3 regions of the Streptomyces sp. NPDC026092 genome follow, and region 3 is predicted to be linked to each of the others. Evidence: riboswitches for the same ligand, from Rfam matches in the RefSeq annotation. Region 3 holds a riboswitch; each other region holds the start of a gene.
What was found. A riboswitch is a leader RNA that binds a small molecule or an ion and turns the genes downstream of it on or off. The one in region 3 is predicted to bind thiamine pyrophosphate.
Positions count from the first base shown of each region.

Region 1 (9,501 bases), on a different contig from region 3:
TCCGGGTCTGACCGCGCTGCGGTGCCCCCAGCAGCCCGGGGCACCGTGCGACCGCCCGCACCGACATCGCTCGACGAACTGTGGCGGTCCTACAAGGACACGGGCGACGAGCGACTGCGCGAGCAGCTGATCCTGCACTACTCCCCGCTCGTGAAGTACGTCGCCGGCCGCGTCAGCGTGGGCCTGCCGTCCAATGTGGAACAGGCCGACTTCGTCTCCTCCGGCGTCTTCGGACTGATCGACGCCATCGAGAAGTTCGACGTCGAGCGGTCGATCAAGTTCGAGACCTACGCGATCACCCGGATCCGGGGCGCGATGATCGACGAACTCCGCGCCCTCGACTGGATCCCCCGCTCCGTGCGGCAGAAGGCGCGCAACGTCGAGCGCGCGTACGCCACCCTGGAGGCCAAGCTGCGGCGCACCCCGAGCGAGGGCGAGGTCGCGGCGGAGATGGGCATCGGCCTGGAGGAACTGCACGCGGTTTTCAGCCAGTTGTCCCTGGCGAACGTGGTCGCCCTCGAAGAGCTGCTGCATGTCGGCGGCGAGGGCGGCGACCGGCTCTCGCTGATGGACACCCTGGAGGACACCGCCGCCGACAACCCGGTCGAGGTCGCCGAGGACCGCGAGCTGCGGAGGCTGCTCGCCCGCGCCATCAACACCCTCCCCGAGCGGGAGAAGACCGTGGTCACGCTCTACTACTACGAGGGCCTGACCCTCGCCGAGATCGGCCATGTCCTCGGGGTCACCGAGAGCCGCGTCAGCCAGATCCACACCAAGTCGGTCCTGCAGCTGCGCGCCAAGCTGGCCGATGTGGGGCGCTGACCGGGAGCGGCCAGTCGTATGGTGGAGCCGTGCCAAGGATTCGAGCGGCCTCGGTGGCCGAGCACCGGACGATGCAGCGCGGCGCCCTGCTGGACGCCGCGCGCTCCCTGCTGTCCGAGGGCGGTACGGAGGCGCTGACCTTCCCCGCCCTCGCCGAGCGCACGGGCCTGGCCCGTTCCTCGGTGTACGAGTACTTCCGGTCGCGCGCGGCCGTGGTCGAGGAGCTGTGCGCCGTCGACTTCCCCGTCTGGGCGGCCGAGGTCGAGACGGCGATGGCCCGCGCCGACACGCCTGAGGGCAAGGTCGAGGCGTATGTGCGCAAGCAGCTGGAGCTCGTCGGGGACCGGCGCCACCGGGCGGTCGTCGCGATCTCCGCGAGCGAGCTCGACCAGGGCGCCCGCGAGAAGATCCGCGCCGCCCACGGCGGCCTCGTCACCATGATCGTCGAGGCCCTCGTCGACCTGGGCCAGTCCCAGCCCCGCCTCGGCGCCATGCTCCTCCAGGGCGTCGTGGACGCCGCTGTCCGCCGTATCGAACTGGGCGCGGCCGAAGATCCGGACACCGTCGCCGAGGCCGCCGTCGCCATGGCCCTGCGCGGCGTCAGCGGCTGAAGCCCGTCACCGGCAGCAGCCTCGACGGGCCCTGGCGCAGCAGGAGCAAGGGGTTCAGGTACGCGTCGCCCCGCAGCAGGCCCCAGTGCAGGCAGGATTCCGGACAGTGGGCCGCCCCGGCCGCTCCCGGCGCCCCGGCCCCGCCGGTCGGTGGGGGCGCGAGGGTGGCCACCGGGTCACCCCGGGTGACCTTCGTGCCCGCCGCGACCAGGGGCTCCACCGGTTCGTAGGTGGTGCGCAGGGGCGGGTCTCCGGTGCCCGGCAGGGTGAGGGTGAGGACGCCCCGGCCGGCCACGTGGCCCGCGAACGTGACCACGCCCGACGCCGCCGCGCGGACCGGGGCGCCCACCGGGGCCGCCAGGTCGAGACCGCGGTGACCGGCCGCGTACGGACCGGCCGGAGGCTCCCAGCCGCGCACGATCTCCGGGCGCGGCGGGCCGAGCGGCCAGGTCAGGGCCACCGGCGGCGCGCTCGGGGACCGCATCGGCGCGCTCGGGGGCCACAGCAGGGCCAGGGCGAGAAGCAGTGTCGTCAGATGCATGGCGACACCGTCCCGCACCCGCCCGATTCCTGCCGATCATGGTCGGTTTCTGTGGACAACCGGCTGGTTGTGGACAGCGTCGTCACCCGGCACCCGCAGGGTCCCGTACACTTCCTATGGCGATCCGGGTCACCGGGTCGACTTCGCACGCCCCGCCACACAGCCCTCACAGGTCGTGGCAGCGCCTTTTCGGTCCCTCGTGGCACGGCGCGTCGGGGCGTCAGGACATAACCGAGAAACACAAGGAGATACGGCCATGGCCGTCGTCACGATGCGGGAGCTGCTGGAGAGCGGCGTCCACTTCGGTCACCAGACCCGTCGTTGGAACCCGAAGATGAAGCGCTTCATCTTCACGGAGCGCAACGGCATCTACATCATCGACCTGCTCCAGTCGCTGTCGTACATCGACCGCGCCTACGAGTTCGTCAAGGAGACCGTCGCCCACGGCGGCTCCATCATGTTCGTCGGTACGAAGAAGCAGGCCCAGGAGGCCATCGCCGAGCAGGCGACGCGTGTCGGCATGCCGTACGTCAACCAGCGTTGGCTCGGTGGCATGCTCACCAACTTCTCCACCGTCTACAAGCGTCTGCAGCGCCTCAAGGAGCTCGAGCAGATCGACTTCGAGGATGTGGCCGCCTCCGGCCTCACCAAGAAGGAGCTCCTGGTCCTCTCCCGCGAGAAGGCCAAGCTGGAGAAGACCCTCGGTGGTATCCGCGAGATGCAGAAGGTGCCGAGCGCCGTCTGGATCGTCGACACCAAGAAGGAGCACATCGCCGTCGGTGAGGCGCGCAAGCTCCACATCCCGGTCGTCGCGATCCTCGACACCAACTGCGACCCCGACGAGGTCGACTACAAGATCCCCGGCAACGACGACGCGATCCGCTCCGTCACCCTGCTCACCCGCGTGATCGCCGACGCCGTCGCCGAGGGCCTCATCGCCCGCTCCGGCGCCGCGACCGGCGACTCGAAGCCGGGCGAGAAGGCCGCCGGCGAGCCGCTCGCCGAGTGGGAGCGCGACCTGCTCGAGGGTGAGAAGAAGGCTGACGAGGCCGAGGTCCAGACCTCCGCCGAGACCGAGAAGGTCGCCGACGCGGAGGCCGCCGAGGTCGTCGCCGAGGTCGCCGAGGCTCCGGCCGCCGAGGCCGAGCAGGCCTGACCCACGGCCTGACCGCACAGGTCAGGTCCGGTTGGTTGTTTCGGATGTCGACGGCGGGGGCCCACAAAGCCCCCGCCGTCCACCCGTAGATCTTTCAGACTTCGAGAGAGAAACTCAGACTCATGGCGAACTACACCGCCGCTGACGTCAAGAAGCTCCGTGAGCTCACCGGCGCCGGCATGATGGACTGCAAGAAGGCCCTGGACGAGGCCGACGGCAACGTCGACAAGGCCGTCGAGGCCCTGCGCATCAAGGGCCAGAAGGGCGTCGCCAAGCGCGAGGGCCGCTCTGCCGAGAACGGCGCCGTCGTCTCCCTCATCGCCGACGACAACACCTCCGGTGTCCTCGTCGAGCTGAAGTGCGAGACGGACTTCGTCGCCAAGGGCGAGAAGTTCCAGGCCGTCGCCAACCAGCTGGCCGCGCACGTCGCCGCCACCAACCCGGCCGACCTGGAGGCGCTGCTCGCCTCCGAGATCGAGGCCGGCAAGACCGTGCAGGCCTTCGTGGACGAGGCCAACGCCAACCTCGGCGAGAAGATCGTCCTCGACCGCTTCGCGCAGTACGCGGACGGCTCCGTCTACGCCTACATGCACCGCACGATGCCCGACCTGCCCCCGCAGATCGGTGTCCTCGTCGAGTTCGACAAGCCGAACGCCGAGGTCGCCAAGGGCGTCGCGCAGCACATCGCCGCCTTCGCGCCGAAGTACCTCACTCGTGAGGACGTCCCGGCCGAGGTCGTCGAGTCCGAGCGCCGCGTCGCCGAGGAGACCACCCGCGCCGAGGGCAAGCCCGAGGCCGCGCTCCCGAAGATCGTCGAGGGTCGCGTCAACGGCTTCTTCAAGGACGCCACGCTGCTCGGTCAGCCGTACGCGCTCGACAACAAGAAGTCCGTCGAGCAGATCCTGAAGGAAGCCGGCGTCACCCTGAAGCGCTTCACGCGCATCAAGGTCGGCATCTGAGTCCGTACGCGACGGACACCGGACCCCGGTAGGGTCTGAAGCAGTCGTCCGCGCTCGCGCAGGACGACCGCAGATCTGACGAGGAGGCCATTGCCGTACGGGAAACCGCAAGGACCCACCGGCAATGGCCTTCGTCGTATGTGCACGAGGAGATCTCCATGAACCAGAGCGCCGTACAGGGCGACGACAACCACGGCAAAAAGGCCGGCCGCTTCATGCTGAAGCTGTCCGGCGAGGCATTCGCCGGAGGCGGCGGTCTCGGCGTCGACCCCGACGTCGTGCACAAGATCGCACGCGAGATCGCCGCAGTCGTCCGCGACGGCGCGGAGATCGCGATCGTCATCGGCGGCGGCAACTTCTTCCGCGGCGCCGAACTGCAGGTACGCGGCATGGACCGGGCCCGCTCCGACTACATGGGCATGCTCGGCACCGTCATGAACTGCCTCGCCCTCCAGGACTTCCTGGAGAAGGAGGGCATCGACTCCCGCGTCCAGACCGCCATCACCATGGGGCAGGTCGCGGAGCCGTACATCCCGCTGCGGGCCGTGCGCCACCTGGAGAAGGGCCGCGTGGTCATCTTCGGCGCCGGTATGGGCATGCCGTACTTCTCCACCGACACCACGGCCGCCCAGCGCGCCCTGGAGATCGACGCCGAGGCCCTGCTCATGGGCAAGAACGGCGTCGACGGGGTCTACGACTCCGATCCGAAGACCAACCCCGACGCGGTCAAGTTCGACGCGCTGGAGTACGGCGAGGTGCTCTCCCGCGACCTCAAGGTCGCCGACGCCACCGCCATCACCCTGTGCCGCGACAACAATCTCCCGATCCTCGTCTTCGAACTGCTCGCCGAGGGCAATATCGCGCGCGCGGTGAAGGGTGAGAAGATCGGCACTCTCGTGAGCGACCAGGGCACCCGGGCCTGAGCCTCGGCTCGAACCGGGTACCTCCCCGCGAGGGGACGGACAGAGCCCTGCCGGTCGCAAAACCGTGCAGGACAAGACGCGACGACACGCAGGAGCAAGTGGTGATCGAAGAGACCCTCCTCGAGGCCGAGGAGAAGATGGAGAAGGCCGTCGTGGTCGCCAAGGAGGACTTCGCCGCGATCCGCACCGGGCGTGCGCACCCGGCGATGTTCAACAAGATCGTGGCCGACTACTACGGTGCGATCACGCCGATCAATCAGCTGGCGTCGTTCTCGGTTCCCGAGCCGCGCATGGCTGTCGTGACCCCGTTCGACAAGAGCGCGCTGCGCAACATCGAGCAGGCGATCCGCGACTCCGACCTCGGCGTCAACCCGAGCAACGACGGCAACATCATCCGTGTGGTGTTCCCCGAGCTGACGGAGGAGCGCCGCCGCGAGTACATCAAGGTGGCCAAGGGCAAGGCCGAGGACTCCAAGATCTCCATCCGTTCCGTCCGCCGCAAGGCCAAGGAGACCATCGACAAGCTGGTCAAGGACGGCGAGGTCGGCGAGGACGAGGGCCGGCGCGCGGAGAAGGAGCTCGACGACACCACCGCGAAGTACGTCGCGCAGGTGGACGAGCTGCTCAAGCACAAGGAAGCCGAGCTGCTCGAGGTCTGATGAACGACTCTTCCTGGGGGGCCCCGGCCGGTTCCGGCTACTGGGGGCCCGACCAGGGGCCTGCCCCGGCGGGTCCCGCATACGATGGGCTGCAGGCGGCGCAGACTCGGCCCATGCCCATCGTGCCCGACGTCCCCGCCGGCGATCACCAGGACGACCACGACCGGGGGGCCGCTCAGCCGAGCGGTCCCCTGTTCCGTGACGAGACGCCGAACGAGCACCCGCAGGAGCCCATGTCCAGCCCGAACCGGCCCGCTTCCCCGCAGAAGAAGAGCGCGGGGCGCGACCTGGGCGCGGCCATAGGAGTCGGGGTCGGGCTCGGCGCCGTCATCATCGCGTCCCTCTTCATCTGGAAGGCCGCGTTCGTCGGCGTCATAGCGGTCGCCGTCGTCGTCGGCCTGTGGGAGCTCACCTCCCGCCTCCAGGAGCGCAAGGGCATCAAGGCCCCGCTCGTCCCGCTGGCGGTCGGTGGCGCGGCGATGGTCGTGGCCGGTTACGTCCGCGGAGCGGAGGGGGCCTGGGTCGCCATGGCCCTGACCGCCCTCGCGGTCCTCGTGTGGCGCATGACGGAGCCGCCCGAGGGCTATCTGAAGGACGTCACGGCGGGCGTCTTCGCCGCGTTCTACGTGCCGTTCCTGGCGACGTTCGTGGCGCTGATGCTCACCGCCGACGACGGTGCGGAGCGGGTCCTCACGTTCCTGCTGCTCACGGTCGTCAGCGACACCGGCGCGTACGCGATCGGCTGGCGCTTCGGCAAGCACAAGCTGGCACCGCGGATCAGCCCCGGCAAGACCCGCGAGGGCCTGCTCGGAGCGGTCACGTTCGCGATGGCGGCGGGCGCGCTGTGCATGGAGTTCCTGATCGACGACGGCTCGTGGTGGCAGGGCCTGCTGCTCGGCCTCGCGGTGGCGGCGAGCGCGACGCTCGGCGACCTCGGCGAGTCGATGATCAAGCGCGACCTCGGCATCAAGGACATGGGCACGCTCCTGCCCGGTCACGGCGGCATCATGGACCGCCTGGACTCCCTGCTGCCTACGGCTCCGGTGGTCTGGCTGCTGTTGGTCGTCTTCGTCGGCACCACCTGACCTGCGAATTTGTAGGTGAAGCGCCCGTTGTCCTCCCCCATAGCCCCTCCGGGGCTATGGGGGTGCCCCCATTCGTCGGGCCCTTCTCCGTTCCTCTGCGACACTGGTAGGACCATGCCCAAGCCCGGAGAACTCACTTTCGTCGCGCCCCGCGGAGCCAAGAAGCCGCCGCGGCACCTTGCCGACCTCACGCCCGCCGAGCGCAAGGAGGCCGTCGCCGCGATCGGCGAGAAGCCGTTCCGCGCCAAGCAGCTGTCCACCCACTACTTCGCGCGGTACGCCCACGACCCCGCCGAGTGGACCGACATCCCCGCCGGCTCCCGCGAGAAGTTGCAGGGGGAGCTGCTGCCCGACCTTATGTCCGTGGTCCGGCACATCTCGTGCGACGACGACACCACCCGTAAGACCCTGTGGAAGCTGCACGACGGCACGCTCGTCGAGTCCGTGCTCATGCGGTACCCGGACCGGGTCACCATGTGCATCTCCTCGCAGGCCGGCTGCGGGATGAACTGTCCGTTCTGCGCCACCGGGCAGGCCGGGCTCGACCGGAACCTGTCGACGGCCGAGATCGTGCACCAGATCGTCGACGGGATGCGCGCCCTGCGGGACGGCGAGGTGCCCGGTGGGCCCGCGCGGCTCAGCAACATCGTCTTCATGGGCATGGGCGAGCCGCTCGCCAACTACAAGCGGGTCGTCGGTGCCATCCGGCGGCTCACCGACCCCGAGCCGGACGGGCTCGGGCTGTCGCAGCGCGGGATCACCGTCTCCACCGTGGGCCTCGTGCCCGCGATGCTGCGCTTCGCCGACGAGGGCTTCAAGTGCCGGCTCGCCGTCTCGCTGCACGCCCCCGACGACGAGCTGCGCGACACCCTCGTGCCCGTCAACACCCGCTGGAAGGTCCGCGAGGTCCTCGACGCCGCGTGGGAGTACGCCGAGAAGTCCGGCCGCCGGATCTCCATCGAGTACGCCCTGATCCGCGACATCAACGACCAGGCCTGGCGGGGCGACCTGCTCGGGCGGCTGCTCAAGGGCAAGCGGGTCCATGTGAACCTGATTCCGCTGAACCCGACGCCCGGGTCCAAGTGGACCGCGTCCCGGCCCGAGGACGAGAAGGCCTTCGTCGAGGCCATCGCCGCCCACGGTGTTCCGGTCACCGTCCGTGACACCCGCGGGCAGGAGATCGACGGTGCCTGTGGACAGCTGGCGGCCTCGGAGCGCTGACCTTGTAGTCTGTGCTCGAACACATCTCCATATTCCGACAGGGGAGCGCCACAGCGCTGAGAGTGCGGTCATCGGACCGCAGACCCTCTGAACCTCGCCCAGGTCATTCTGGGTAGGAAGTTCGGTCGCAACTCGAGCTGTTGCGCCCTGCCCACCTCCCGGTGGGCAGGGCCGCGTCTCTTCCTGGTCACACCCAGGAGGAATTTCAGTGAGCACCAAGAAGATGGTCGCTGCGGCGATCGCCGCCGCGCTGGGCGTCACGACGCTCGCCGCGTGCGGTACCGAGGACATCCGCGACGCGGCGGGCAAGAGCGGTGAGCCCGCGCCGAAGACCGTGACCCTCGTGAGTCACGACTCCTTCAACGCCTCCAAGGAGGTCCTGGCGGAGTTCACCAAGCAGACCGGCTTCACCGTCAAGGTCCTCAAGAGCGGTGACGCGGGCGTCGCCGTCAACAAGGAGATCCTGACCAAGGGCTCCCCGCAGGGCGACGTCTTCTTCGGCGTCGACAACACCCTGCTCTCCCGCGCGCTCGACAACGGGATCTTCGTCCCGTACGAGGCGAAGGGGCTCGACCGGGTCCTGCCCGAGACGAAGCTCGACAAGGAGCACCGGGTCACCCCGATCGACACGGGCGACATCTGCGTCAACTACGACAAGAAGTACTTCGCCGACAAGAAGCTCGCGCCCCCGCAGACCTTCGACGACCTGGCCAAGCCGGAGTACAAGAACCTGCTCGTGGTCGAGAACCCCGAGAAGTCCTCCCCGGGCCTCGGCTTCCTGCTCGGCACCGCCGCGCGGTACGGCGACGACGGCTGGCAGGACTACTGGACGAAGCTCAAGGCCAACGGCGTGAAGACCGTCGACAGCTGGGAGCTCGCCTACAACCAGGAGTTCTCCGGCTCCGCCGGCGGCAAGCAGGCCAAGGGAGACCGCCCGCTGGTCGTCTCGTACGCCTCCAGCCCGCCGGTCGAGGTCCTCTACTCCGAGCCGCAGCCGAAGGACGCCCCCACCGGGGTCTCCACCGGCACCTGCTTCCGGCAGATCGAGTTCGCCGGACTCCTGAACGGGGCGAAGAACCCCGAAGGCGGCAAGGCGCTCATCGACTTCCTGATCTCCAAGAAGTTCCAGGAAGACATGCCGCTGCAGATGTTCGTCAACCCGGTGACCGAGGGCGCGCAGCTGCCCGAGCTGTTCACCCAGCACGGTGTGGTGATCGACAAGCCGCAGACCATGGCGCCCGAGAAGATCGCCGAGAAGCGTGACCAGTGGATCCAGTCGTGGTCCTCGACCGTTCTGAAGTAGTTCCCGACCGCCGGGGAAGCGCGGCGCGGCTCGGCCTGATGGTCGTGCCCGTCGCCTTCTTCGCGCTCTTCTTCGCCTGGCCCGTCGCCTCGATCGTCGAGCGCGGGCTGCGGGTCGACGGGGCGTGGGAGTTCGGCCGGTTCGGCGAGACGCTGACCCGGCCCGAGATCCTCGACGTCCTCTGGTTCACCCTCTGGCAGGCGCTCGCCTCCACCGCGCTG
Region 1 covers NZ_JBEZYN010000002.1:109,132-118,632, reverse strand. The annotation lists gene whiG (RNA polymerase sigma factor WhiG) at 1-822, shown strand, start outside; gene AB0F56_RS03170 (helix-turn-helix domain-containing protein) at 876-1,433, shown strand; gene AB0F56_RS03165 (peptidoglycan DD-metalloendopeptidase family protein) at 1,423-1,974, opposite strand; gene rpsB (30S ribosomal protein S2) at 2,231-3,130, shown strand; gene tsf (translation elongation factor Ts) at 3,253-4,089, shown strand; gene pyrH (UMP kinase) at 4,248-5,012, shown strand; gene frr (ribosome recycling factor) at 5,114-5,671, shown strand; gene AB0F56_RS03140 (phosphatidate cytidylyltransferase) at 5,671-6,756, shown strand; gene rlmN (23S rRNA (adenine(2503)-C(2))-methyltransferase RlmN) at 6,871-7,977, shown strand; TPP riboswitch at 8,007-8,114, shown strand; gene AB0F56_RS03130 (thiamine ABC transporter substrate-binding protein) at 8,201-9,280, shown strand; gene AB0F56_RS03125 (iron ABC transporter permease) at 9,319-9,501, shown strand, end outside.
Region 1: it holds a riboswitch for thiamine pyrophosphate, as region 3 does, so the genes downstream of both, AB0F56_RS03130 (thiamine ABC transporter substrate-binding protein) here and thiO (glycine oxidase ThiO) in region 3, are expected to answer to the same signal.

Region 2 (9,501 bases), on a different contig from region 3:
GCCGAGGCCTGACCGCACCGACCGGCCGACCGGCCGACCGGCCGACCGCCTGACCCGAGCCGACCGGCCAACCCCAGCCGGCACGCTCCCCAGCCGGCACGCTCCCGAGCCGACCCCTGTCAGACGTCCCTGCGGAAGCCCTCCGCCGTCTTCAGAAACAGGTCGTTCGCCTCACTCTCACCGATCGTGACGCGCACGCCCTCCCCCGCGAACGGCCGCACCACCACGCCGTGCCGTTCGCACTCCGCCGCGAAGTCCAGCGTCCGCTCACCGAGCCGCAGCCAGACGAAGTTCGCCTGGGTGTCCGGCACGGTCCAGCCCTGGGCCACGAGCCCCGCGTGGACCCGCTCGCGCTCGGCCACCAACGAGCCCACCCGTCCGAGCAGTTCGTCCTCGGCCCGCAGCGAGGCCACCGCCGCGTCCTGCGCCAGCTGACTCACGCCGAACGGCACCGCCGTCTTGCGCAGCGCCGCCGCCACCGGCTCATGGGCGATCGCGAAGCCGACCCGCAGCCCCGCCAGGCCGTACGCCTTGGAGAAGGTGCGCAGCACCGCCACGTTCGGACGGTCGCGGTACAGCTCGATGCCGTCCGGGATCTCCGTGTCCCGGACGAACTCGCGGTACGCCTCGTCGATGACCACCAGGACGTCGGAGGGCACCCGGTCCAGGAACCGCTCCAGCTCGGCCCTGCGGACCGCGGTGCCCGTGGGGTTGTTCGGGTTGCACACGAAGATCAGCCGGGTGCGGTCGGTGATCGCCTCGGCCATCGCGTCGAGGTCGTGCACCTCGCCGTCGGTCAGCGGCACCTGCACCGAGGTCGCCCCGCTGATCTGCGTGATGATCGGGTACGCCTCGAAGGACCGCCAGGCGTAGATGACCTCGTCGCCCGGGCCCGAGGTGGCCTGGATCAGCGACTGGGCGACGCCCACCGAGCCCGTGCCGGTGGCCAGGTGCGCGAGCGGCACCCCGAAGCGGTCCGCGAGCTCGTTCATCAGGCCGGTGCAGGCCATGTCCGGGTACCGGTTGAAGGCACCGGCGGCGGCCACCGCGCTCTCCATCACACCGGGCAGCGGCGGGTACGGGTTCTCGTTGGAGGACAGCTTGAAGGCGACCGGACCGCCCGCGGCGGCCGGCTTGCCCGGCTTGTAGGTGGGGATGCCGTCCAGCACGGAGCGCAGCTTCGGGCCGCCCTCGCCCGTCCCGTCCGTACCGCCCACTCCTGCGGTGTCGCTCACTGCGCTCACTGTGGTCCTCCTCGACCGTCCGTACCACCAATGCTCCTCACCTTATGAGGATTCGCCTCCGCTGCGAATGGGCTGTGGACAACGGATGGCGGATGCTGTGGACAACTGGGGGAGCGCGCGATCGGGTGGCGCGCGCTGGTGGCGGGCGCCGTGGCGCGCGTCGCCCGTAGAGGTGAGTTGAGACCTCTTCGAGACATGGGCTCCCTGGCAGGCCCATACGGGTCGACAACCATAGATCGCACGCGAGACCCCTTAACCCCCTTTCCTTCGAAGGCAATTGAGGGTTCTCGATCATGCAGAAACGTGCCTGTCAACGAGTGAATATGCGAGCGTCCCAACCACCCGCCCTCGCCCTACTATCGGCTCGCCATGACAGCAGCAGGGAAGCACCAGGTGAGCCGGGCACAGACCCGGGGAAGCCGGCAGGGGCGAGCGGGCATCCGGGATGTGGCCGCCGCCGCCGGGGTCTCCATCACGACTGTCTCCGACGCGCTCAACGGCAAGGGCCGGCTCCCGGACGCCACCCGCCGCCACGTCCGCGAGGTCGCAGATCGGCTGGGCTACCGCCCATCCGCGGCGGCCCGCACGCTCCGCACCGGCAAGTCGGGCCTCATCGGCCTGACCGTGACCACATACGGGGATGAACCTTTCACCTTCACCGAATTCGCGTACTTCGCGGAGATGGCCAGAGCCGCCACATCGGCCGCGCTCGCCCGGGGCTACGCCCTGGTCATCCTGCCCGCGACCTCCCGCCATGACGTCTGGTCGAACGTCGCCCTCGACGGCACCGTCGTCATCGACCCCTCCGACCACGACCCGGTCGTCACCGAGCTCGTCCGCCAGGGCCTGCCTGTCGTCTCCGACGGACGCCCCGCCGGCACCCTCCCGGTGACCGCCTGGGTCGACAACGACCACGAAGCCGCCGTCCTCGACCTCCTCGACCACCTCGCCGACGCCGGCGCCCGCCGGATCGGCCTTCTCACCGGCACGACCACCGACACGTACACCCGCCTGTCCACCACCGCGTACCTCAACTGGTGCGAGCGGGTCGGCCAGGACCCCGTCTACGAGGCCTATCCGGCGCACGATCCGTGCGCGGGCGCCGTCGCGGCCGACCGGCTGCTCGCCCGCCCCGACCGTCCCGACGCCGTCTACGGCCTCTTCGACCCGAACGGAACCGATCTGCTGGCGGCCGCCCGCCGCTACGGACTGCGCGTACCGGACGATCTGCTGCTGGTCTGCTGCAGCGAGTCGACCGTCTACGCCAACACCGAACCGCCCATCACGACCCTCTCGCTCAAACCGCGCCGGATCGGCACGGCCGTCGTCCAGCTCCTCATCGACGCCATCGAGGGGATCGACACCGACGGACCGGTCGAGCAGGTGATACCGACCGAACTCATCGTCCGGACGTCCTCCCAGAGGCGTTCGCCGCGAACGACGGTCAGCCCGCCCCGGTCTCCCGCGAAGGACTGAAAGGGTCGGCTTTGGGGCCGTGCCGGACACAAACTCCGGCCCGGCCCTGCTCCGACCCCGGACCGGACCTTCTCAATTCGGGCGAAACAACCGGTGAACCCGGAGTGGACCCGGATTCACCACCCCTGGTGCGTCACACAGGCGGACCCTCATTCCTATGATGGGCGCACGACACCGCGGACCACCCCGACCAGGCCGGTCCGCGATGTGCAGGGCATCGCGACGGTGGTGGAGGGGTCGATGACTCAGGGGGCCGGGCAGGAACCCGTGGTGCGCACGGCGACATTGCGTGACTTCCGCGTACCGCCGTACGCCCGCGTGCCCGTGCAGGGCCAACCCCTGGAGCCCCCCGCGGGGCATCCCGTCGTCCCCGACGAGATCGTCCGGCCCGTCGCGGACCCGACCCTCCACCTCGGCCTCGGCGCCTCCGCCCTGTCCTCCCTCACGCCCCCGGTCTCGCTCTCCTCGGCCCTTCCCGGCCACCCCGGGAACGCCTTCCCGGACGACGAGCTGCCCGAGGGCTACACCCCCACCGAGCGCGACCTCCCGGTGATCAACCGGGGAGACACCGTCCAGGTCCGCGTGGACCCGGTCCCGTCCCCCGCGCCCGCCCCGGCCGCCGGCGAGGGCCCCGGACCGCTCTACGTGGTCGGCGACGTCCACGGCTACCTCGACGAACTCGTCGCCGCCCTGCGCGAGCAGGGACTCATCGACGAGGCCGGCGCCTGGTCCGCGGGCAACGCCCGCCTCTGGTTCCTCGGCGACTTCACGGACCGCGGTCCCGACGGCATCGGGGTCATCGACCTCGTCATGCGCCTGTCCGCGGAGGCCGCCGCCGCCGGTGGCTACTGCAAGGCCCTGATGGGCAACCACGAGCTGCTCCTGATCGGCGCCAAGCGCTTCGGGGACACCCCCGTCAACTCCGGGGCCGGCACCGCCACCTTCCAGGCCGCCTGGCTGCTCAACGGCGGCCAGAAGCACGACATGGACCGGCTCCAGGACGTCCACATGCAGTGGATGGCCCGGCTCGACGCCGTGGTGGAGGAGGACGGGCATCTGCTCATGCACTCCGACACCACCGCCTACCTCGAGTACGGCAGCACCATCGAGGACGTCAACGAGACCGTCCACGAGATCCTCAACCGGAACGACGCGGACGAGGTCTGGGACGTGTTCCGCAAGTTCACCAAGCGCTTCGCCTTCCGCGACGACGCCGGCCCCCAGGCCGTCCAGGAGCTCCTCTCCACCTACGGTGGCAGCCGCGTCGTGCACGGCCACAGCCCCATCCCGTACCTCCTGGGCCAGGTCGGCACCGAGGACGGCGAGGGCGGCTCGGGCCCGGGCGTCGACGGTCCGCACGTGTACGCGGACGGACTGGCGATCGCCATGGACGGCGGCGTGACCATGGCCGGAAAGCTGCTGGTCGTCCAACTCCCCCTGCATGGCTGACGCATAACGCTGCGCATCCGGGGAAGTCGATTTCAGGAAACCCCCTGTCACCCTGTGCCATAACCGCAATACCATCGGATCATCCGTAGCAGGCTCTCCTCCGTTTCCGCCCAACCGGCCGTAAATCCCACGGTCAACGCGGCCCTACGGAGCATCGGGGGATGCACATGAACGTGGCTCCGCACCTGCTGACCGAGGATCGTGCCGAGTACGAGCGCCTCCTCGACGACGCACTGCGCAACGCGTACGACCATCCAGATCTCGCCGAGATCGGGAAACGGCTCACGGCCGGCCAACTGCGCACGATGGCGCTGAGCGCGACGGCCCTGATCACCGCCGCGGCGGCGATCGAGTACGACCACTTCGTGAAAGTCCGCGAAGAGGTCCGCTCACCGAGCGGTACGAGCGTGATGGACGCCGTCCTGACGGCGGACGGCGACGGGGCGAGCGGCGGCCCGGGAGCGGGCATCGTCGCGATCGTCACCGTCCTCGCGCCGGTCCTCGCCGGGCCGGCCGCTCTGATATTCCTGCTGGTCGGCGCCGTGCTGAAGGTGCTCGCACCCACGCTCACCGTCGCCGACACCCTGCTGACCGCGGGCTGGTTCTTCGGGGCCGTCGCCGCCGCCGGCCTCTTCTGCGCCGCCGTCGGGCTGCTGGTCACGGCGCTGCGCAACCGCTCCACGGAAGTGGCCGCGAGCGACCCACCCCGTACGGAAGCGGACGACGAGCTGTCCCGGGCCCGGGAGGCCTGGCGCCGCGCCCTGCTGGAACGGGGCATCCTGCCGTTCCTCCGCGAGGCCCTGGCCGCCCCCGGACCGCCGGACCCACCGTCCGTGCCACCGCCGCGCACCGACCGCATAGCCAAATTCGGCTACAGCGGACCGGACTTCTCCAGCCCGAACGAAGGCTCGTCCGGAACGCGCCCCACCTTCACGAGCCCCGACTACACCGGGCCCGAGTTCACGAGCCCGGACTTCACCGGCCCCGGCCACACCGGCCCGGAGATCGGCCCTTCGGAACACCGACCGGACTGAGCCGGAGCCCCAGGAGCGGCACGGCCACCTTGTTCGCGCGGACGGGGCCCCGGGAACCGGCGGCGGCGCCCAAGGGCCCGCGATCCCCCCGTGGATCGCGGGCCCTTCCGGTTACTGCTCCGCCAGCGGCAGGTAGACGCGGTTGCCGGCCGCCGCGAACTCCTTGGACTTCTCCGCCATACCGGCCGAGATCTCGTCCGCCTTGAGGTCGCCGCCGTGCTCCCGGCGGATGTCCTGCGAGATCTTCATCGAGCAGAACTTCGGACCGCACATCGAGCAGAAGTGCGCGGTCTTCGCGGGCTCCGCCGGAAGCGTCTCGTCGTGGAACTCACGGGCCGTGTCCGGGTCGAGCGCCAGGTTGAACTGGTCCTCCCAGCGGAACTCGAACCGCGCGTCCGACAGCGCGTCGTCCCACTCCTGCGCCCCCGGGTGCCCCTTGGCCAGGTCCGCGGCGTGCGCCGCGATCTTGTACGTGATGACGCCGGTCTTCACGTCGTCACGGTTGGGCAGGCCCAGGTGCTCCTTCGGCGTGACGTAGCAGAGCATCGCCGTGCCCCACCAGGCGATCATCGCGGCGCCGATGCCCGAGGTGATGTGGTCGTACGCGGGCGCGACGTCCGTGGTCAGCGGGCCGAGGGTGTAGAACGGCGCCTCCTCGCAGATCTCCTGCTGGAGGTCGATGTTCTCCTTGATCTTGTGCATCGGGACGTGCCCGGGGCCCTCGATCATCGTCTGCACGTTGTGCCGCTTGGCGATCGTGTTCAGCTCGCCGAGCGTGCGCAGTTCGGCGAACTGCGCCTCGTCGTTGGCGTCCGCGATCGAGCCGGGCCGCAGGCCGTCGCCGAGCGAGTACGTGACGTCGTACGTCGCGAGGATCTCGCAGAGTTCCTCGAAGTTCGTGTAGAGGAAGTTCTCCTTGTGGTGCGCGAGGCACCAGGCGGCCATGATCGAGCCGCCGCGCGAGACGATGCCGGTCTTGCGACGGGCGGTCAGCGGGACGTACGGCAGCAGGACTCCGGCGTGGACCGTCATGTAGTCGACGCCCTGCTCGGCCTGCTCGATGACCGTGTCCTTGTAGATCTCCCAGGTCAGCTCCTCGGCCTTCCCGTCGACCTTCTCCAGGGCCTGGTAGAGCGGCACGGTGCCGATCGGCACGGGAGAGTTGCGCAGCACCCACTCGCGCGTGGTGTGGATGTTGCGGCCGGTGGACAGGTCCATGACCGTGTCGGCGCCCCACTTGGTCGCCCAGGTCATCTTCTCCACCTCCTCCTCGATGGAGGAGGTGACGGCGGAGTTGCCGATGTTGGCGTTGACCTTCACCAGGAACCGCTTGCCGATGATCATCGGCTCGATCTCCGGGTGGTTGACGTTGGCCGGCAGTACGGCACGCCCCGCCGCGATCTCCTCCCGTACGACCTCGGGAGAAACGTTCTCTCGGATCGCGACGTACTCCATCTCCGGGGTGATCTCGCCCCGGCGGGCGTACGCGAGCTGGGTCACGGCCTCGCCGCCGCGGCCCCGGCGGGGCAGGCGCGGACGGCCGGGGAAGACGGCGTCGAGGTTCTTCAGCCCACCGCCGCGCGGCGAGGTGTGCTTGATGCCGTCGTCCTCGGGACGGACCGGGCGGCCCGCGTACTCCTCGGTGTCGCCCCGCCCGATGATCCAGTTCTCGCGCAGCGGCGGCAGGCCCCGCCGTACGTCGGTGTCGATGGTGGGGTCGGTGTACGGACCGGACGTGTCGTACAGCGTCACGTCCTTGCCGTTGGTGAGGTGCACCTGCCGGACGGGCACGCGGAGGTCGGGGCGCGAGCCCTCGACGTACCCCTTGTGCCAACCCGGCTTGCGCTCGTCCTGGCCGGCGTTCTCGCTGGTGGCAGGCGTGCGTGCATCCTGAATGGTCATGAGACCGATCTCCCTACGCCGGCATTACCCGGTAACAGGTTCGGCGGTCGGCGCAGCCTCCTCCCGTACGTACATTCAGTACGCGCGTACGGTGATCAGCGCCCTCTCAGCCCGGTGCTCCGAGCTCCCGCGTGTGCAAAGGTGTCACCACGCTAGCGTCAATCCGGCCGTGCTGAACAGTGGGCCCCCGCCGTTCTTGCGATGATCGGTCGGTGACTTCCTCGCAGCAGACCCCTGAACCCGACGGTCATGACGGCCCTGGCGCCCATGGCGACGCGGGCCACGGGCACGGCCATTCGCACAGCCATGGGCCGGCCGCGCCCGTCTCCCGGCACCTGCGCAGGGTCATCGCCGCTGTCCTGATCCCGTTCGCCGCGGCGGTCGTGGTCGGGCTGGTGGTGCTGTGGCCGGGCGGCGCCCCGGAGCACGAGCGCACCGGCGTCGGCTTCGACCGGCAGACGTACCAGGGCAAGGTCGTCTCGGTGGAGCAGGTCGACTGCAAGGACGTGAACGCCGCTCAGGTCCCGCCGACCGGCGACACTTCGACGCCCGAGGGGCGCGAGGCGGCCAACGCCCAGCAGGGGGAGTGCGAGAAGGCGACGATCGAGGTCACGAGCGGTCCGGACAAGGGCCGTACGTTCGTCGAGATCGTGCAGCCGGACGCGCCGCGCCAACTCGACGAGGGCCAGGGCGTGGTGGTGGCGTACGCGCCGGACGCGCCGCGCGACCTGCAGTACTCGGTGACGGACGTGAATCGCAAGGTGCCGCTGGCGGTGCTCGGCCTGATCTTCGCCGTGGCGGTCGTGCTGGTCGGCCGGATGCGTGGCGTGATGGCGCTGATCGCGCTCGCCGTGAGCTTCATGATCCTGACCTTCTTCATCCTCCCGGCGATCCTTCAGGGGTCGAATCCGCTGGTGGTGGCGGTGGTCGGGTCGAGCGCGATCATGCTGATCGCGCTCTACATGTGCCACGGCCTGTCCGCCCGCACCTCGGTCGCGGTGCTCGGCACCCTGATCTCGCTGCTGCTGATCGGTCTGCTCGGCTCGTTCTTCATCAGCTGGGCCTCGCTGAGCGGCAACACGGACGACAACACCGGTCTGATCCACGGGCTCTACCCGGACATCGACATGTCCGGTCTGCTGCTCGCGGGCATCATCATCGGCTCGCTCGGCGTCCTCGACGATGTGACGGTGACGCAGACCTCGGCGGTGTGGGAGCTGCACCAGGCCGATCCCCGGCTCGGGCCGCGCGGTCTCTACCGGGCGGGCATCAGGATCGGCCGCGACCACATCGCGTCCGTGGTGAACACGCTGGTCCTCGCGTACGCCGGCGCGGCCCTGCCCCTGCTGCTGCTCTTCTCCATCGCGCAGAGCAGCGTGGGGACGGTGGCCAACAGCGAACTCGTCGCGGAGGAGATCGTCCGCACGCTGGTCGGTTCGATCGGTCTTGTCGCCTCCGTTCCGGTCACGACCGTTCTCGCCGCGCTCGTGGTCTCGGCGGACCGGCCGGGGGGAGCGGCAGCGGCCGGCGGGGCGGGCGGAGCCGGCTCGCCGGGCTCGCTGGAGAAGCGTTCATCCAGGCCCTCCGGACGCGGGCGGCGCCGCCGCGCGAAGTGACCGGTCAGCCGGCGTTCTCCTCCGCGAGGATCCGGCCGAGCGCCGCCTCCAGGTTGTCCTCGAAGTCGCCCAGTGTCCGTTCCTGACCGAGTGGAACCAGCTTGTCCGTCCGGTCGAGGAAGGCGACGAGCGGCGGCGCGCTGGCCCGGAACAGGGCCCGGTCGCTGCCGACCTGGAGCCGGATGGCGACGTCCGAGAGGCCCTCGGGGTCGGTCGGCGCGATGTGCACATCGCCGTCGCCGCTCGGTCGGTTGATGCCGTCGAGCAGCAGCTCCCGGCCGAACGCCCAGGTCACGGGCGCGTCTCCGGGAAGGTGGAACGTCATCCGCACCGCGTAGGGATCCCGGGTCTCGTACCGCAGTTCCACCGGGATCCTGAAGGAGAGCTCCTCGGAGACGAGGAAGCTCATCAGGACCTCGGCCTGAACCGACTCTCGCATCATGTACCCCGCAGTCGATGGAGCAGTTGTGTAAACACGGCTGCTGAAAGCTGTTATCAAAACGGCCAGGAATGATCCCCCATGGCCCTCTTGACGCAATCGTGCTGGAAGGGCTAGCAGATCACAAGGAGTGATTTTTCAGATACTGATAGAGAAAGCGAAGGAACTGAGGAGCCTTCCGATCTCATTGCGTAGCCGATCGACTGCGGGCAGCAACCGTTCTTCCTGGTGAAGGGGGAGGGAAATGGCCATGGCGGCCGCCGTGGACCCCGCTGTGATGGGGATCGCGGCACAAACTGTGCCGAGCGCATATTCCTGACGCTCCACCAGGGGCTCCATTC
Region 2 covers NZ_JBEZYN010000004.1:74,774-84,274, forward strand. The annotation lists gene AB0F56_RS07585 (cyclophilin-like fold protein) at 1-12, shown strand, start outside; gene hisC (histidinol-phosphate transaminase) at 120-1,217, opposite strand; gene AB0F56_RS07595 (LacI family DNA-binding transcriptional regulator) at 1,614-2,720, shown strand; gene AB0F56_RS07600 (metallophosphoesterase) at 2,946-4,169, shown strand; gene AB0F56_RS07605 (hypothetical protein) at 4,331-5,203, shown strand; gene thiC (phosphomethylpyrimidine synthase ThiC) at 5,315-7,105, opposite strand; TPP riboswitch at 7,099-7,246, opposite strand; gene AB0F56_RS07615 (YibE/F family protein) at 7,318-8,721, shown strand; gene AB0F56_RS07620 (SsgA family sporulation/cell division regulator) at 8,726-9,160, opposite strand; gene AB0F56_RS07625 (helix-turn-helix domain-containing protein) at 9,299-9,501, opposite strand, start outside.
Region 2: it holds a riboswitch for thiamine pyrophosphate, as region 3 does, so the genes downstream of both, thiC (phosphomethylpyrimidine synthase ThiC) here and thiO (glycine oxidase ThiO) in region 3, are expected to answer to the same signal.

Region 3 (9,501 bases):
CGCGCCCAGTTCGCGGGCGTAGCCGAGACCGACCGTGGCGAGACCGCCGGCCACGGGGACATGACCGCCGACGGGGTTGCGCATGAGTTCTTACAGTCCCTTGATCGTGATGGCGATGGTGGAGCCCTCGGGCGCGGTGGTGCCGCCGTCGACGGACTGGCCGGAGACCGTGTCGCCGAGGAAGGGGAAGGTCTTCTCGACCTTCACCTCGAAGCCCGCCGCCTCCAGCTTCGTGCGCGCGGAGTCGGTCGACTCGCCCGTCACGTCGGGGACCTCGATCATCCGCGGCCCCTTGGAGACCGTGAGGACGATCCGGTCGCCCTGGGCGGCCCGGCTGCCCTCCGCGAGCGACTGGGCGGCGACCGTGGCGGCCGCCTCGGCGGAGTGGATCTGCTCGGTCGCGATCTCCACCTTGAGCCCGGCGTCCTGGAGCGTGCTGGTGGCGTCGGCCACCGAGTCGCCGGCCACGTCGGGAACGTCGATCGGGCGGCCCTTGCTGACCACGAGCGCCACGGCCGAGTCGGGGCTGCGTTCGGTGCCCGGCTCCGGGTCGGAGCTGATCACGGCGCCCTGCGGGATGTCCTGGCTGAAAGCCGTCGTCGTCACGCCGACCAGCAGGCCCTCGTCGGCGAGCAGCCGCTTGGCCTGCGCCAGCGGCTTCCCCTTGAGCCGGGGGACCTTCACGATCTCCGGGCCCCGGGAGATGGTGAGCGTGACCGTGCCGTTGCCCCGGATCCGCTGGCCCGAGGCCGGGTCGGTGGCCATGACCGTGCCGCGCTCGTACACGTCGCTGAACGCCCGCTTCGTCGCGCGGACGTCGAGCCCCGCGTCCGTCAGCCGCTTGGTCGCCTTCTCCTCGGTCTGGCCGAGGACGGCCGGGACGCGGGTGAACTGGCCGGAATTGATGTACCAGACGCCCCCGCCGATCCCCAGCGCGAGCAGGACGGCCACGACGACGAGCAGCGGACCGCGCGGCCGGCGCCGGCCACGGTCCCGGCGCTCCGCCCGGCCCTCGGAGCGGAGCTCCTGCCCGAGCTCGGTCGGCGGCATCGGGAGCCGGCTGGTGTGCTGGACGTCGTCCTCAGGACGGGCGGCCGCCGACGCGACCCGGGGGATCACGCTGGTCCGGTCCTCCGCCCCCGTACGCTCCTCGGCGTGCGCCTGCGGCGGTACGGCGTCCAGCTGCGCGTCCCCGAGGGCCGCCCGGGCCTCCCGGGCGTGCGCGAGGAGCGCGACGGCGTCGTACGGGCGGACCTCGGGGTTGCGGGCGGTGGCGGTCGCCACCAGCTCGTCCAGTTCGAGGGCGAGGCCGGGCACGGCCGCCGAGGGGGCCGGGACGTCGGTGTTCAGGTGCTGGAAGAGGACCTGGGCGGGGGTGTCCCCGGAGTGCGGCTTGGAGCCGGTCAGCATCTCGTACAGGACGACACCGCAGGCGTACACGTCGGCGCGGGTGTCCGCCGTGCCGTGCTCGATCTGCTCCGGCGCCAGGTACGAGACGGTGCCCAGGACCGACCCCGTGGTGTTGGTGGCCGAGCCGACCGCCCGTACGAGACCGAAGTCGGCGACCTTCACCCGGCCGTCGTCCCCTATCAGGACGTTCTCCGGCTTCATGTCCCGGTGCACGAACCCGGCACGATGCGCGGCCCCGAGCGCGGCGAGCACCGGCTCCAGGATGTCGAGCGCGGCGCGCGGCTGGAGCGCCCCGCGCTCGCGCAGCACGTCGCGCAGGGTGCACCCGGCGACGTACTCCATGGCCAGATAGACGTACGCGCCGTCCGCGCCCTGGTCGAAGACCCCCACCACATTGGGGTGGGAGAGCCGGGCGACGGACTTGGCCTCGCGGATGAACCGCTCGACGAACGCGGCGTCGGTGGCGAGGGCCGGGTGCATCACCTTGAGCGCGAGCACCCGGTCGAGCCGGGTGTCGACGGCCCGGTAGACCGTGGCCATCCCGCCGACGGCGATGCGCGCGTCGACGCGGTAGCGGCCGTCGAGCAGCTGCCCGACGAGGGGGTCCTGAAGGGTCGTGTCCACGGCCCCGAGTTTACGAGCCGGTGAGGCCACCCCGTTCCCCACCGGCCCGACCGCAGCACACCTGTGACGCGACGCACGGCGCGCCTCGGGTCCCGAAGGGCTCCCGCGGGCTCAGAACGCGGGGCGTTCCGGGTCCAGGACCGCGCGGCCGTCCGTGGGGGAGGAGGCCTCGGCGAAGTGCCGGCGCGGGATCCGGCCCGCCCGATGGGCCAGGCGGCCAGCCTCCACCGCGTGCCGCATCCCCTCCGCCATCAGGACCGGGTCCTGCGCCCGGGTCACCGCGGAGGCGAGCATGACCGCCGAGCAGCCCAGCTCCATCGCCAGGGCGACGTCCGAGGCCGTGCCGGCCCCCGCGTCCAGGATCACCGGGACGCCCGCGCGATCGACGATCAGCTCGAAGTTGTGCGGGTTGCGGATCCCGAGCCCGGAGCCGATCGGCGAGCCGAGCGGCATGATCGCCGCGCACCCCACGTCCTCCAGCTTCCGCGCGAGGACCGGGTCGTCGTTGGTGTACGGCAGGACGATGAAGCCGTCGTCGACCAGCGTCTCGGCCGCGTCGAGGGTCTCGACCGGGTCCGGCAGCAGGGTCCGCTCGTCGGCGATGACCTCCAGCTTGATCCAGTCGGTGCCGAGCGCCTCCCGGGCCAGGCGTGCGGTCAGGATCGCCTCGCCCGCCGTGTAGCAGCCCGCCGTGTTCGGCAGCACGCGGATCGAGAGCTTCTCCAGGACGGAGAGGACCGAGCCCCGCACGGTCGGGTCGAGCCGCCGCATGGCGACCGTGGTCAGCTCGGTGCCGCTGACGGCCAGGGAGCGTTCGAGGATCTCCAGGCTCGGGGCGCCGCCCGTGCCGAGGATCAGCCGGGAGGAGAACTCCGTACCGCCGAGGAGGAAGGTGTCGTCGGACATCGCGCTCAGCCTCCCTGGACGGCGGTGAGGACCTCGACCCGGTCGCCCTCGCCGAGGACGGTCGCGGACCACTGGCTGCGCGGCACGACGGTCTCGTTGACGGCCGCCGCCACGCCCGAGGGCGCGGTGGTGAGCGTGGTGACCAGGGCGTCGAGGGTCGTGGGCGCGGCGAGGACACGCGCCTCGCCGTTGACGGAGACGGTCGTGTTCGTGGCGGTCATGCGGGCTGCTCCTGTCGTACGGGGGAGAAGCGGCGGGGAGTGAAGGGGCGGGCCTCGTCAGGAAGCGCGCCGGTGGTGAGGAACTCGGCCATGACGTCGCCGGTGACCGGAGTGAGCAGCACGCCGTTGCGGTAGTGCCCGGTGGCGAGGCGGAGGCCGTCGAGCGCGGTCGGGCCGAGCAGCGGCGCGTTGTCCGGCGACCCGGGGCGCAGGCCCGCCAGGGTCTCGGTGAGCGGCAGCTCGGTGAGGCCGGGGACCAGCTCGTGGGCGTCGCGGAGCAGCTCGTACACCCCGCCCGCCGTGACGGTGGTGTCCCAGCCCAGCTCCTCGCTGGTCGCGCCGACGACCAGCTCGCCGTTCTCGCGCGGGACGAGGTAGACGTGGCTGCCGCGCACGACCGCCCGGACGGTCCGGGACAGGAACGGCGCGAACGCGGGCGGCACGGTCAGCCGCAGGACCTGTCCCTTGACGGGACGTACGGGCGGCAGGACCTCCGGCGGTACGCCCGCGAGCCGGCCGCTGAGGCTGCCCGCGGCCAGCACGACCTGGTCCGCGGTGAGCTCGGTGCCGTCGGCGAGCGTCACGCCCGTGGCCCGGTCCCGTACCACCGTGAGGCGTTCGGCGAGGCTCCGGTGGAAGACCACCCCGGCCCGCTCGCAGGCGGTGACCAGGGCGGCGGCGAGGCGGCGCGGATCGACCTGGTGGTCGCCGTCGACCCGCAGTCCGCCGCGCACGCCCGGGGCGAGCATCGGCTCGAGGCGGCGGCACTCGCGCCCGTTGAGCCACTCCGACTCCAGGCCGGAGCGGATCTGCAGGGCGTGCAGATCGCGCAGATGGGCCCGGTCGTCGGCGTCGAGCGCGACGGCGAGCGTGCCGCAGGCGCGGTAGCCGACGTCGTGCCCGGTGGCTTCCTCGAGTTCGGCGACGAACGCGGGGTAGCGGTGCGCGGAGGCGAGGTTGAGGGCGAGCAGGGTCTCCTCGCCGTAGTGGAGTTCGGTGACGGCGGCGAGCATCCCGGCCGCCACGCGGGCGGCCCCGCCGCCGGGTTCGGGGTCCACGACCGCCGTGCTCAGCCCGCGCTGCGCGGACCGCCAGGCGGTGACCAGGCCGATGATGCCGCCCCCGACGACGAGAACGTCGGAGGTACCGCCTGTGCTGCGGGTACTGCCTGTACTGCCCGTACTGCGTGTACGCGACATGGGCGTCCAGCCCCTCCCTTCGCCGGCATGACCCGGATCAGGTTCGTACGGTCGGAGGCCGGCCAGCCTCCCTCTCAGCCCGGTGCGTCCGGGCTCCCGCGAGTGCTCTACGTTGACCGTCAGCCTAACCCCAGCCCCCGACGCCCAGTAAGGGAGCCTCCACCGTGCCCCGTTCTCTCGACGGACTCGTCCTCGCGCCGGTCGCCGACCAGGCCCCCGGTCAGGTCGGGACGCGTACCCGGTTCACGTACCACGAGGAGGAGGGCCGGATCTGGGCCGAGTACGCGGGCGGGGACGTCGTGCGCGGGTTTCTCGTCGGCACGCGCGCGGGGGACCGGCTCGACTTCCGTTACGTCCAGCTGAAGCAGGACGGAACGACCTCTTCCGGGCATTGCGTCTCGCTCGTGGTGGAGCTGCCGGACGGGCGCGTTCGGCTGGAGGAGAGCTGGGCATGGGAGTCCCAGGAGGGCTCCGGCACCAGCGTCGTGGAACAGCTGCCTTCCTGACGGTACGTCAGATAGTTAAGGTGAACGGGTGAGCGAGCAGATGCAGGCAGAGCAGCGGGTCGTCGTCGTGGGCGCCGGGATGGCGGGGGTGCAGACCGCCGTGGCCCTGCGCGAACAGGGCTTCACCGGGGCGGTCACCCTCATCGGGGCCGAGCCCCACCAGCCCTACGACCGGCCGCCGCTGTCCAAGGCGGTCCTCCTCGGCAAGGCCGAGGACTCGGCTTTCGACGTCGACTTCGAGGCGCTCGCCATCGAGCTGCGCCTCGGCCTCGACGTGACCGGGCTGCGCGCCGACGCTCACGAGGTCGACACCGAGGCCGGGCCCGTCCCGTACGACGTCCTGGTCCTCGCCACCGGCGCCGAACCGATCACCCTGCCCGGCACCGAGGGCGTCCCCGGGGTCCACCTGCTGCGCACCCTCGACGACGCCGCCCGCCTCAAGCCCGTCCTGGAGCGCCGCCACGACATCGTGGTCGTCGGCGCCGGCTGGATCGGCGCCGAGTTCGCCACCGCCGCGCGCGAGGCGGGGTGCGCGGTCACCGTCGTCGAGGCCGCCGACCGCCCGCTCGCCGGCGCGCTGCCCGCCGAGGTCGCCGCCCCGATGGCGCGCTGGTACGAGGAGAGCGGCGCCGAACTCCTCACCCACGCGCGCGTGGAGTCCGTCGAACCCGGCACGGTCGTCCTCACCGACGGCCGGCGGCTGCCCGCCGACGCGGTCGTCGTCGGCATCGGCGCCCGGCCCGCCACCCGGTGGCTCACCGGCTCCGGCATCGCCCTGGGCGCGGACGGCTCCGTCACCGCCGACGACCGGCTGCGCACCTCCCTGCCCGACGTGTACGCCGTCGGCGACTGCGCCTCCTTCCCCTCCGCCCGCTACGGCGCCCGGCTCCTCGTCCACCACTGGGACAACGCGCTCCAGGGCCCGAGGGCCGTCGCGGCCGACATCATCGGCGAGACCCCCACGGTCTACGACCCGGTGCCGTACTTCTGGTCCGAGCAGTTCGGCCGCTTCGTGCAGTACGCCGGCCACCACAGCGGAGCCGCCGAACTGGTCCGGCGCGGTGACCCGGCCGACCCCTCCTGGTCCGTCCTCTGGCTCCACGACGGCTCCCTCGTCGCCCTGCTCGCCGTCGGCCGCCCCCGCGACCTGGCCCAGGGCCGCAAGCTGATCGAGTCCGGCGCCAAGCTCGACCCCACCCGCGCCACCGACCCCACCGTCCCTCTGAAGGCCGCAGTCCAGTAAGGGGCTGTCCGGCGGATCATGGCCGGGGCCGCGACGCCTGGCACGGCACTCCCCCAAGCTCTTCGAGCAGGGGGGACCCCCACGCCGCGTTGCCGAAACGCCCCGATAGCTCCGCTATCGAGACGCTCCGGCGCCTTGCGATGCGTCCCCTGGGCCCAGAGGGCCTGGGGAGGCCCCATGCGCCAGACGCCGCGTCCTTTCCGGCCCTGATCCGCCGGACAGCCCCTAGCCCGACTACCGACTGTCAGTCCGGGATGGCAGGCTTGTTCCCGTGACCGAGATTGACGCAAAGACCGATGCTCTCGTCCCCGCCTGGCTCTACCTCCCCGACATCGCGGAAATGCTCGATGTCGAGGTGACGCGCGTGCGGCAGCTGGTCAAGGAGGGCCAGCTCATCGCCGTACGACGCGGCGAGAACAAGGCGCTTCAGGTGCCCGCCGCCTTCATCGACGGCGACAAGGTGGTCAAGGGCCTCTCCGGGACCCTGACCCTCCTGAAGGACGACGGCTTCACCGACGAAGAGATGCTGGAGTGGCTCTTCACTCCCGACCCCACCCTGCCGGGCACGCCCGCGCAGGCCCTCAGCGAGAATCGCGGCACGGAGGTGAAGCGCCGCGCCCAGGCGCTCGCCGTCTGACGCACACGCTCCGAAACACCACAGGAGGCCCTGGGGGCCGGCTCCGCCCGGCCCCCTCGGACCGCCGCACCCAACGGGGGGAACCACCCATGTCCACGCCTCGCGCGCAGCTCGCCGACGCCCGGCTCTACCTCTGCACGGACGCCCGCAGGCGCCAGGGAGACCTGCCGGCCTTCCTCGACGCCGTGCTCTCCTCCGGCGTGGACATCGTGCAGCTCCGCGACAAGGGCATGGAGGCCGGTGAGGAGCTGGAGCACCTCGCCGTCTTCGCCGAGGCCTGCCGTCGGCACGGCAAGCTGCTCGCGGTGAACGACCGGGCCGACGTCGCCCACGCCATCGGCTCCGACGTGCTGCACCTGGGCCAGAACGACCTGCCCGTCCCCGCCGCCCGGAAGATCCTCGGCGAGGACGTGCTCATCGGCCGCTCCTGCCACGCCGAGTCCGAGGTGGACGCGGCCGCCGCCGAGCCCGGCGTGGACTACTTCTGCACCGGCCCCTGCTGGCCCACCCCCACCAAGCCCGGGCGGTACGCCCCCGGCCTCGGCCTCGTGCGGTACGCCGCCGCCCTTGAGCAGGACCGCCCCTGGTTCGCGATCGGCGGTATCGACGAGACGAATCTCGACGAGGTCCTGGACGCGGGCGCCCGCCGCATCGTCGTCGTCCGCGCGATCACCGAGGCCGACGACCCGGCCGCGGCGACGGCCCGCCTGGCCAAGCGGATCCGCGAGCGCTCCGCCTAGCGCACACCCTCCGTGGCGCCCCGACGGGCGGCAGGGAAACCCCGTCCGAACGGTGTCCAAAAAGGTGTCCACGACTCGGACACCACTTCGTCGGCCGCAGCACCCCGTCTAACCTGCCGGTATGGCCCTAGGTACCGCTTCCACCCGCTCGGACCGCGCACGCACGGTCCGCGAGATCCTCGCGTCCGGCAAGCCGTCGTACTCGTTCGAGTTCTTCGCGCCCCGCACCGAGAAGGGCGAGCGGAGCCTCTGGAACGCCATGCGCCGCGTCGAGGCGGTCGGCCCCAGCTTCGTCTCCGTGACCTACGGCGCCGGCGGCACCACCCGCGGCGGCACCGTCAAGGCCACCCAGAAGATCGCCGGCGACACCACCCTCACCCCCGTCGCCCACCTCACCGCCGTCGACCACTCGGTCGCCGAGCTGCGCAACGTGCTCGGCCAGTACGCCGACGCCGGCATCCGCAACATGCTCGCGCTGCGCGGCGACCCGCCGGGCGACCCGCTGGGGGAGTGGGTCGAGCACCCCGAGGGCGTGCAGTACGCAGCCGACCTCGTTCGGCTGATCAAGGAGTCCGGCGACTTCTGCGTGGGCGTCGCCGCCTTCCCCGAGATGCACCCGCGGTCCACCGACTGGGACACGGACATCCGTCACTTCGTGGACAAGTGCCGGGCCGGCGCGGACTACGCCATCACCCAGATGTTCTTCGATCCCGAGAACTATCTGCGGATGCGCGACAGCGTCGTGAAGGCCGGCTGCGAGACGCCGATCATCCCCGAAGTCATGCCTGTTGTGAACGTGAAGACCCTCGACAGGCTGCCCCAGCTGAGCAACGCTCTCTTCCCGGCGGATGTGAAAGACCGCATCCTCGCCGTCAAGGACGATCCGGCCGCTGTACGCTCCATTGGCATCGAGTTCGCGACGGAGTTCTGCGCACGTCTGCTCTCCGAGGGTGTCCCCGGACTGCACTTCATCACGCTGAACAACTCCACCGCGACGCTGGAGATCTACGAGAATCTCGGACTGCACGTGCAGTCGTGACCGGCGTACCCGCCCCAGACCCGCGGCGGTGGCCGTAGGAGAGGGGCGGGCATGGGGTGGACGGTCCTCTACATCGCGTTCGGTGTCGTCGCGTTGTGGCTGCTGGGTGAGGTGCTCCTGCAGTACAAGGCGAGGCTGCGCTGGCGCGTGCTCGCCTTCTGCGGCTTCCTCGGGGTCGTCCTCGGTGTGCTGATGCCGTCCGTCGCGGTGATCATCGTGGGCGCGGTGGCCTTCGCCGTCGGCCAGACGTACGTGACGCTCTCCTTCCGCCGCGGCTTCTCCACCGGCTGGGCGATCGGCGGCAGCCCCGGCGCGAGCCGCCGCCGCAAGTCCGGCCCGCCCGCCGAGGCCGCAGGCCCCACGCTGGAGGTCAGCGACCTCGCGTACGAGCCGGTCGACCCCGCGCACGACGAGACACAGGCCGAGACGACGGCCGTCTACGAGCCCCAGCCGATGCCCGAGGACACCGGGCAGTACGGCATCTACACCCCCGCGTACGACCATGCGCAGGCCCACGCCGAGACTCCGCAGCACTCCTACGGGGGATATGACGGCGGCTACGGCGGCTACGAGCAGCACCCGGGGTACGCACCGCAGCCCGGGTACGAGCAGCCCGCCTACGACTACGACGGCGGCAGGCAGCAGTACGCCGCCTACTCCGACCCGTACATCGGCCCGGGCACGGACGGCCAGCAGTACGCCGCGTACGACTACGGCACCGGCGGCCAGCAGTCCTACGCGGACCCGTACGCGCCCTCGTACGCCTACGACACCCCGCCCGGCGGGGTGTGGGTGCCGCAGCAGCGGGACGGCGAGCAGCCCGCCCCGCCGCCGCAGCAGGGCGGCCAGGAGTACTACGGCTACGACAACGACCAGCAGTACCGGTACTGAGACGTACGCCGGCTCCCGGGCTCGCCTCTACCGGGAGCCGCGGAAGTCGTCGCCCTCGACGATCAGTCCGGCCACCAGCGCGCCC
Region 3 covers NZ_JBEZYN010000016.1:15,748-25,248, reverse strand. The annotation lists gene AB0F56_RS24680 (deoxyribonuclease IV) at 1-84, opposite strand, end outside; gene pknB (Stk1 family PASTA domain-containing Ser/Thr kinase) at 91-2,034, opposite strand; gene AB0F56_RS24670 (thiazole synthase) at 2,146-2,940, opposite strand; gene thiS (sulfur carrier protein ThiS) at 2,946-3,161, opposite strand; gene thiO (glycine oxidase ThiO) at 3,158-4,360, opposite strand; TPP riboswitch at 4,358-4,470, opposite strand; gene AB0F56_RS24655 (hypothetical protein) at 4,525-4,866, shown strand; gene AB0F56_RS24650 (FAD-dependent oxidoreductase) at 4,907-6,109, shown strand; gene AB0F56_RS24645 (Rv2175c family DNA-binding protein) at 6,381-6,746, shown strand; gene thiE (thiamine phosphate synthase) at 6,836-7,486, shown strand; gene metF (methylenetetrahydrofolate reductase [NAD(P)H]) at 7,608-8,525, shown strand; gene AB0F56_RS24630 (hypothetical protein) at 8,577-9,416, shown strand; gene AB0F56_RS24625 (NAD(P)/FAD-dependent oxidoreductase) at 9,444-9,501, opposite strand, start outside.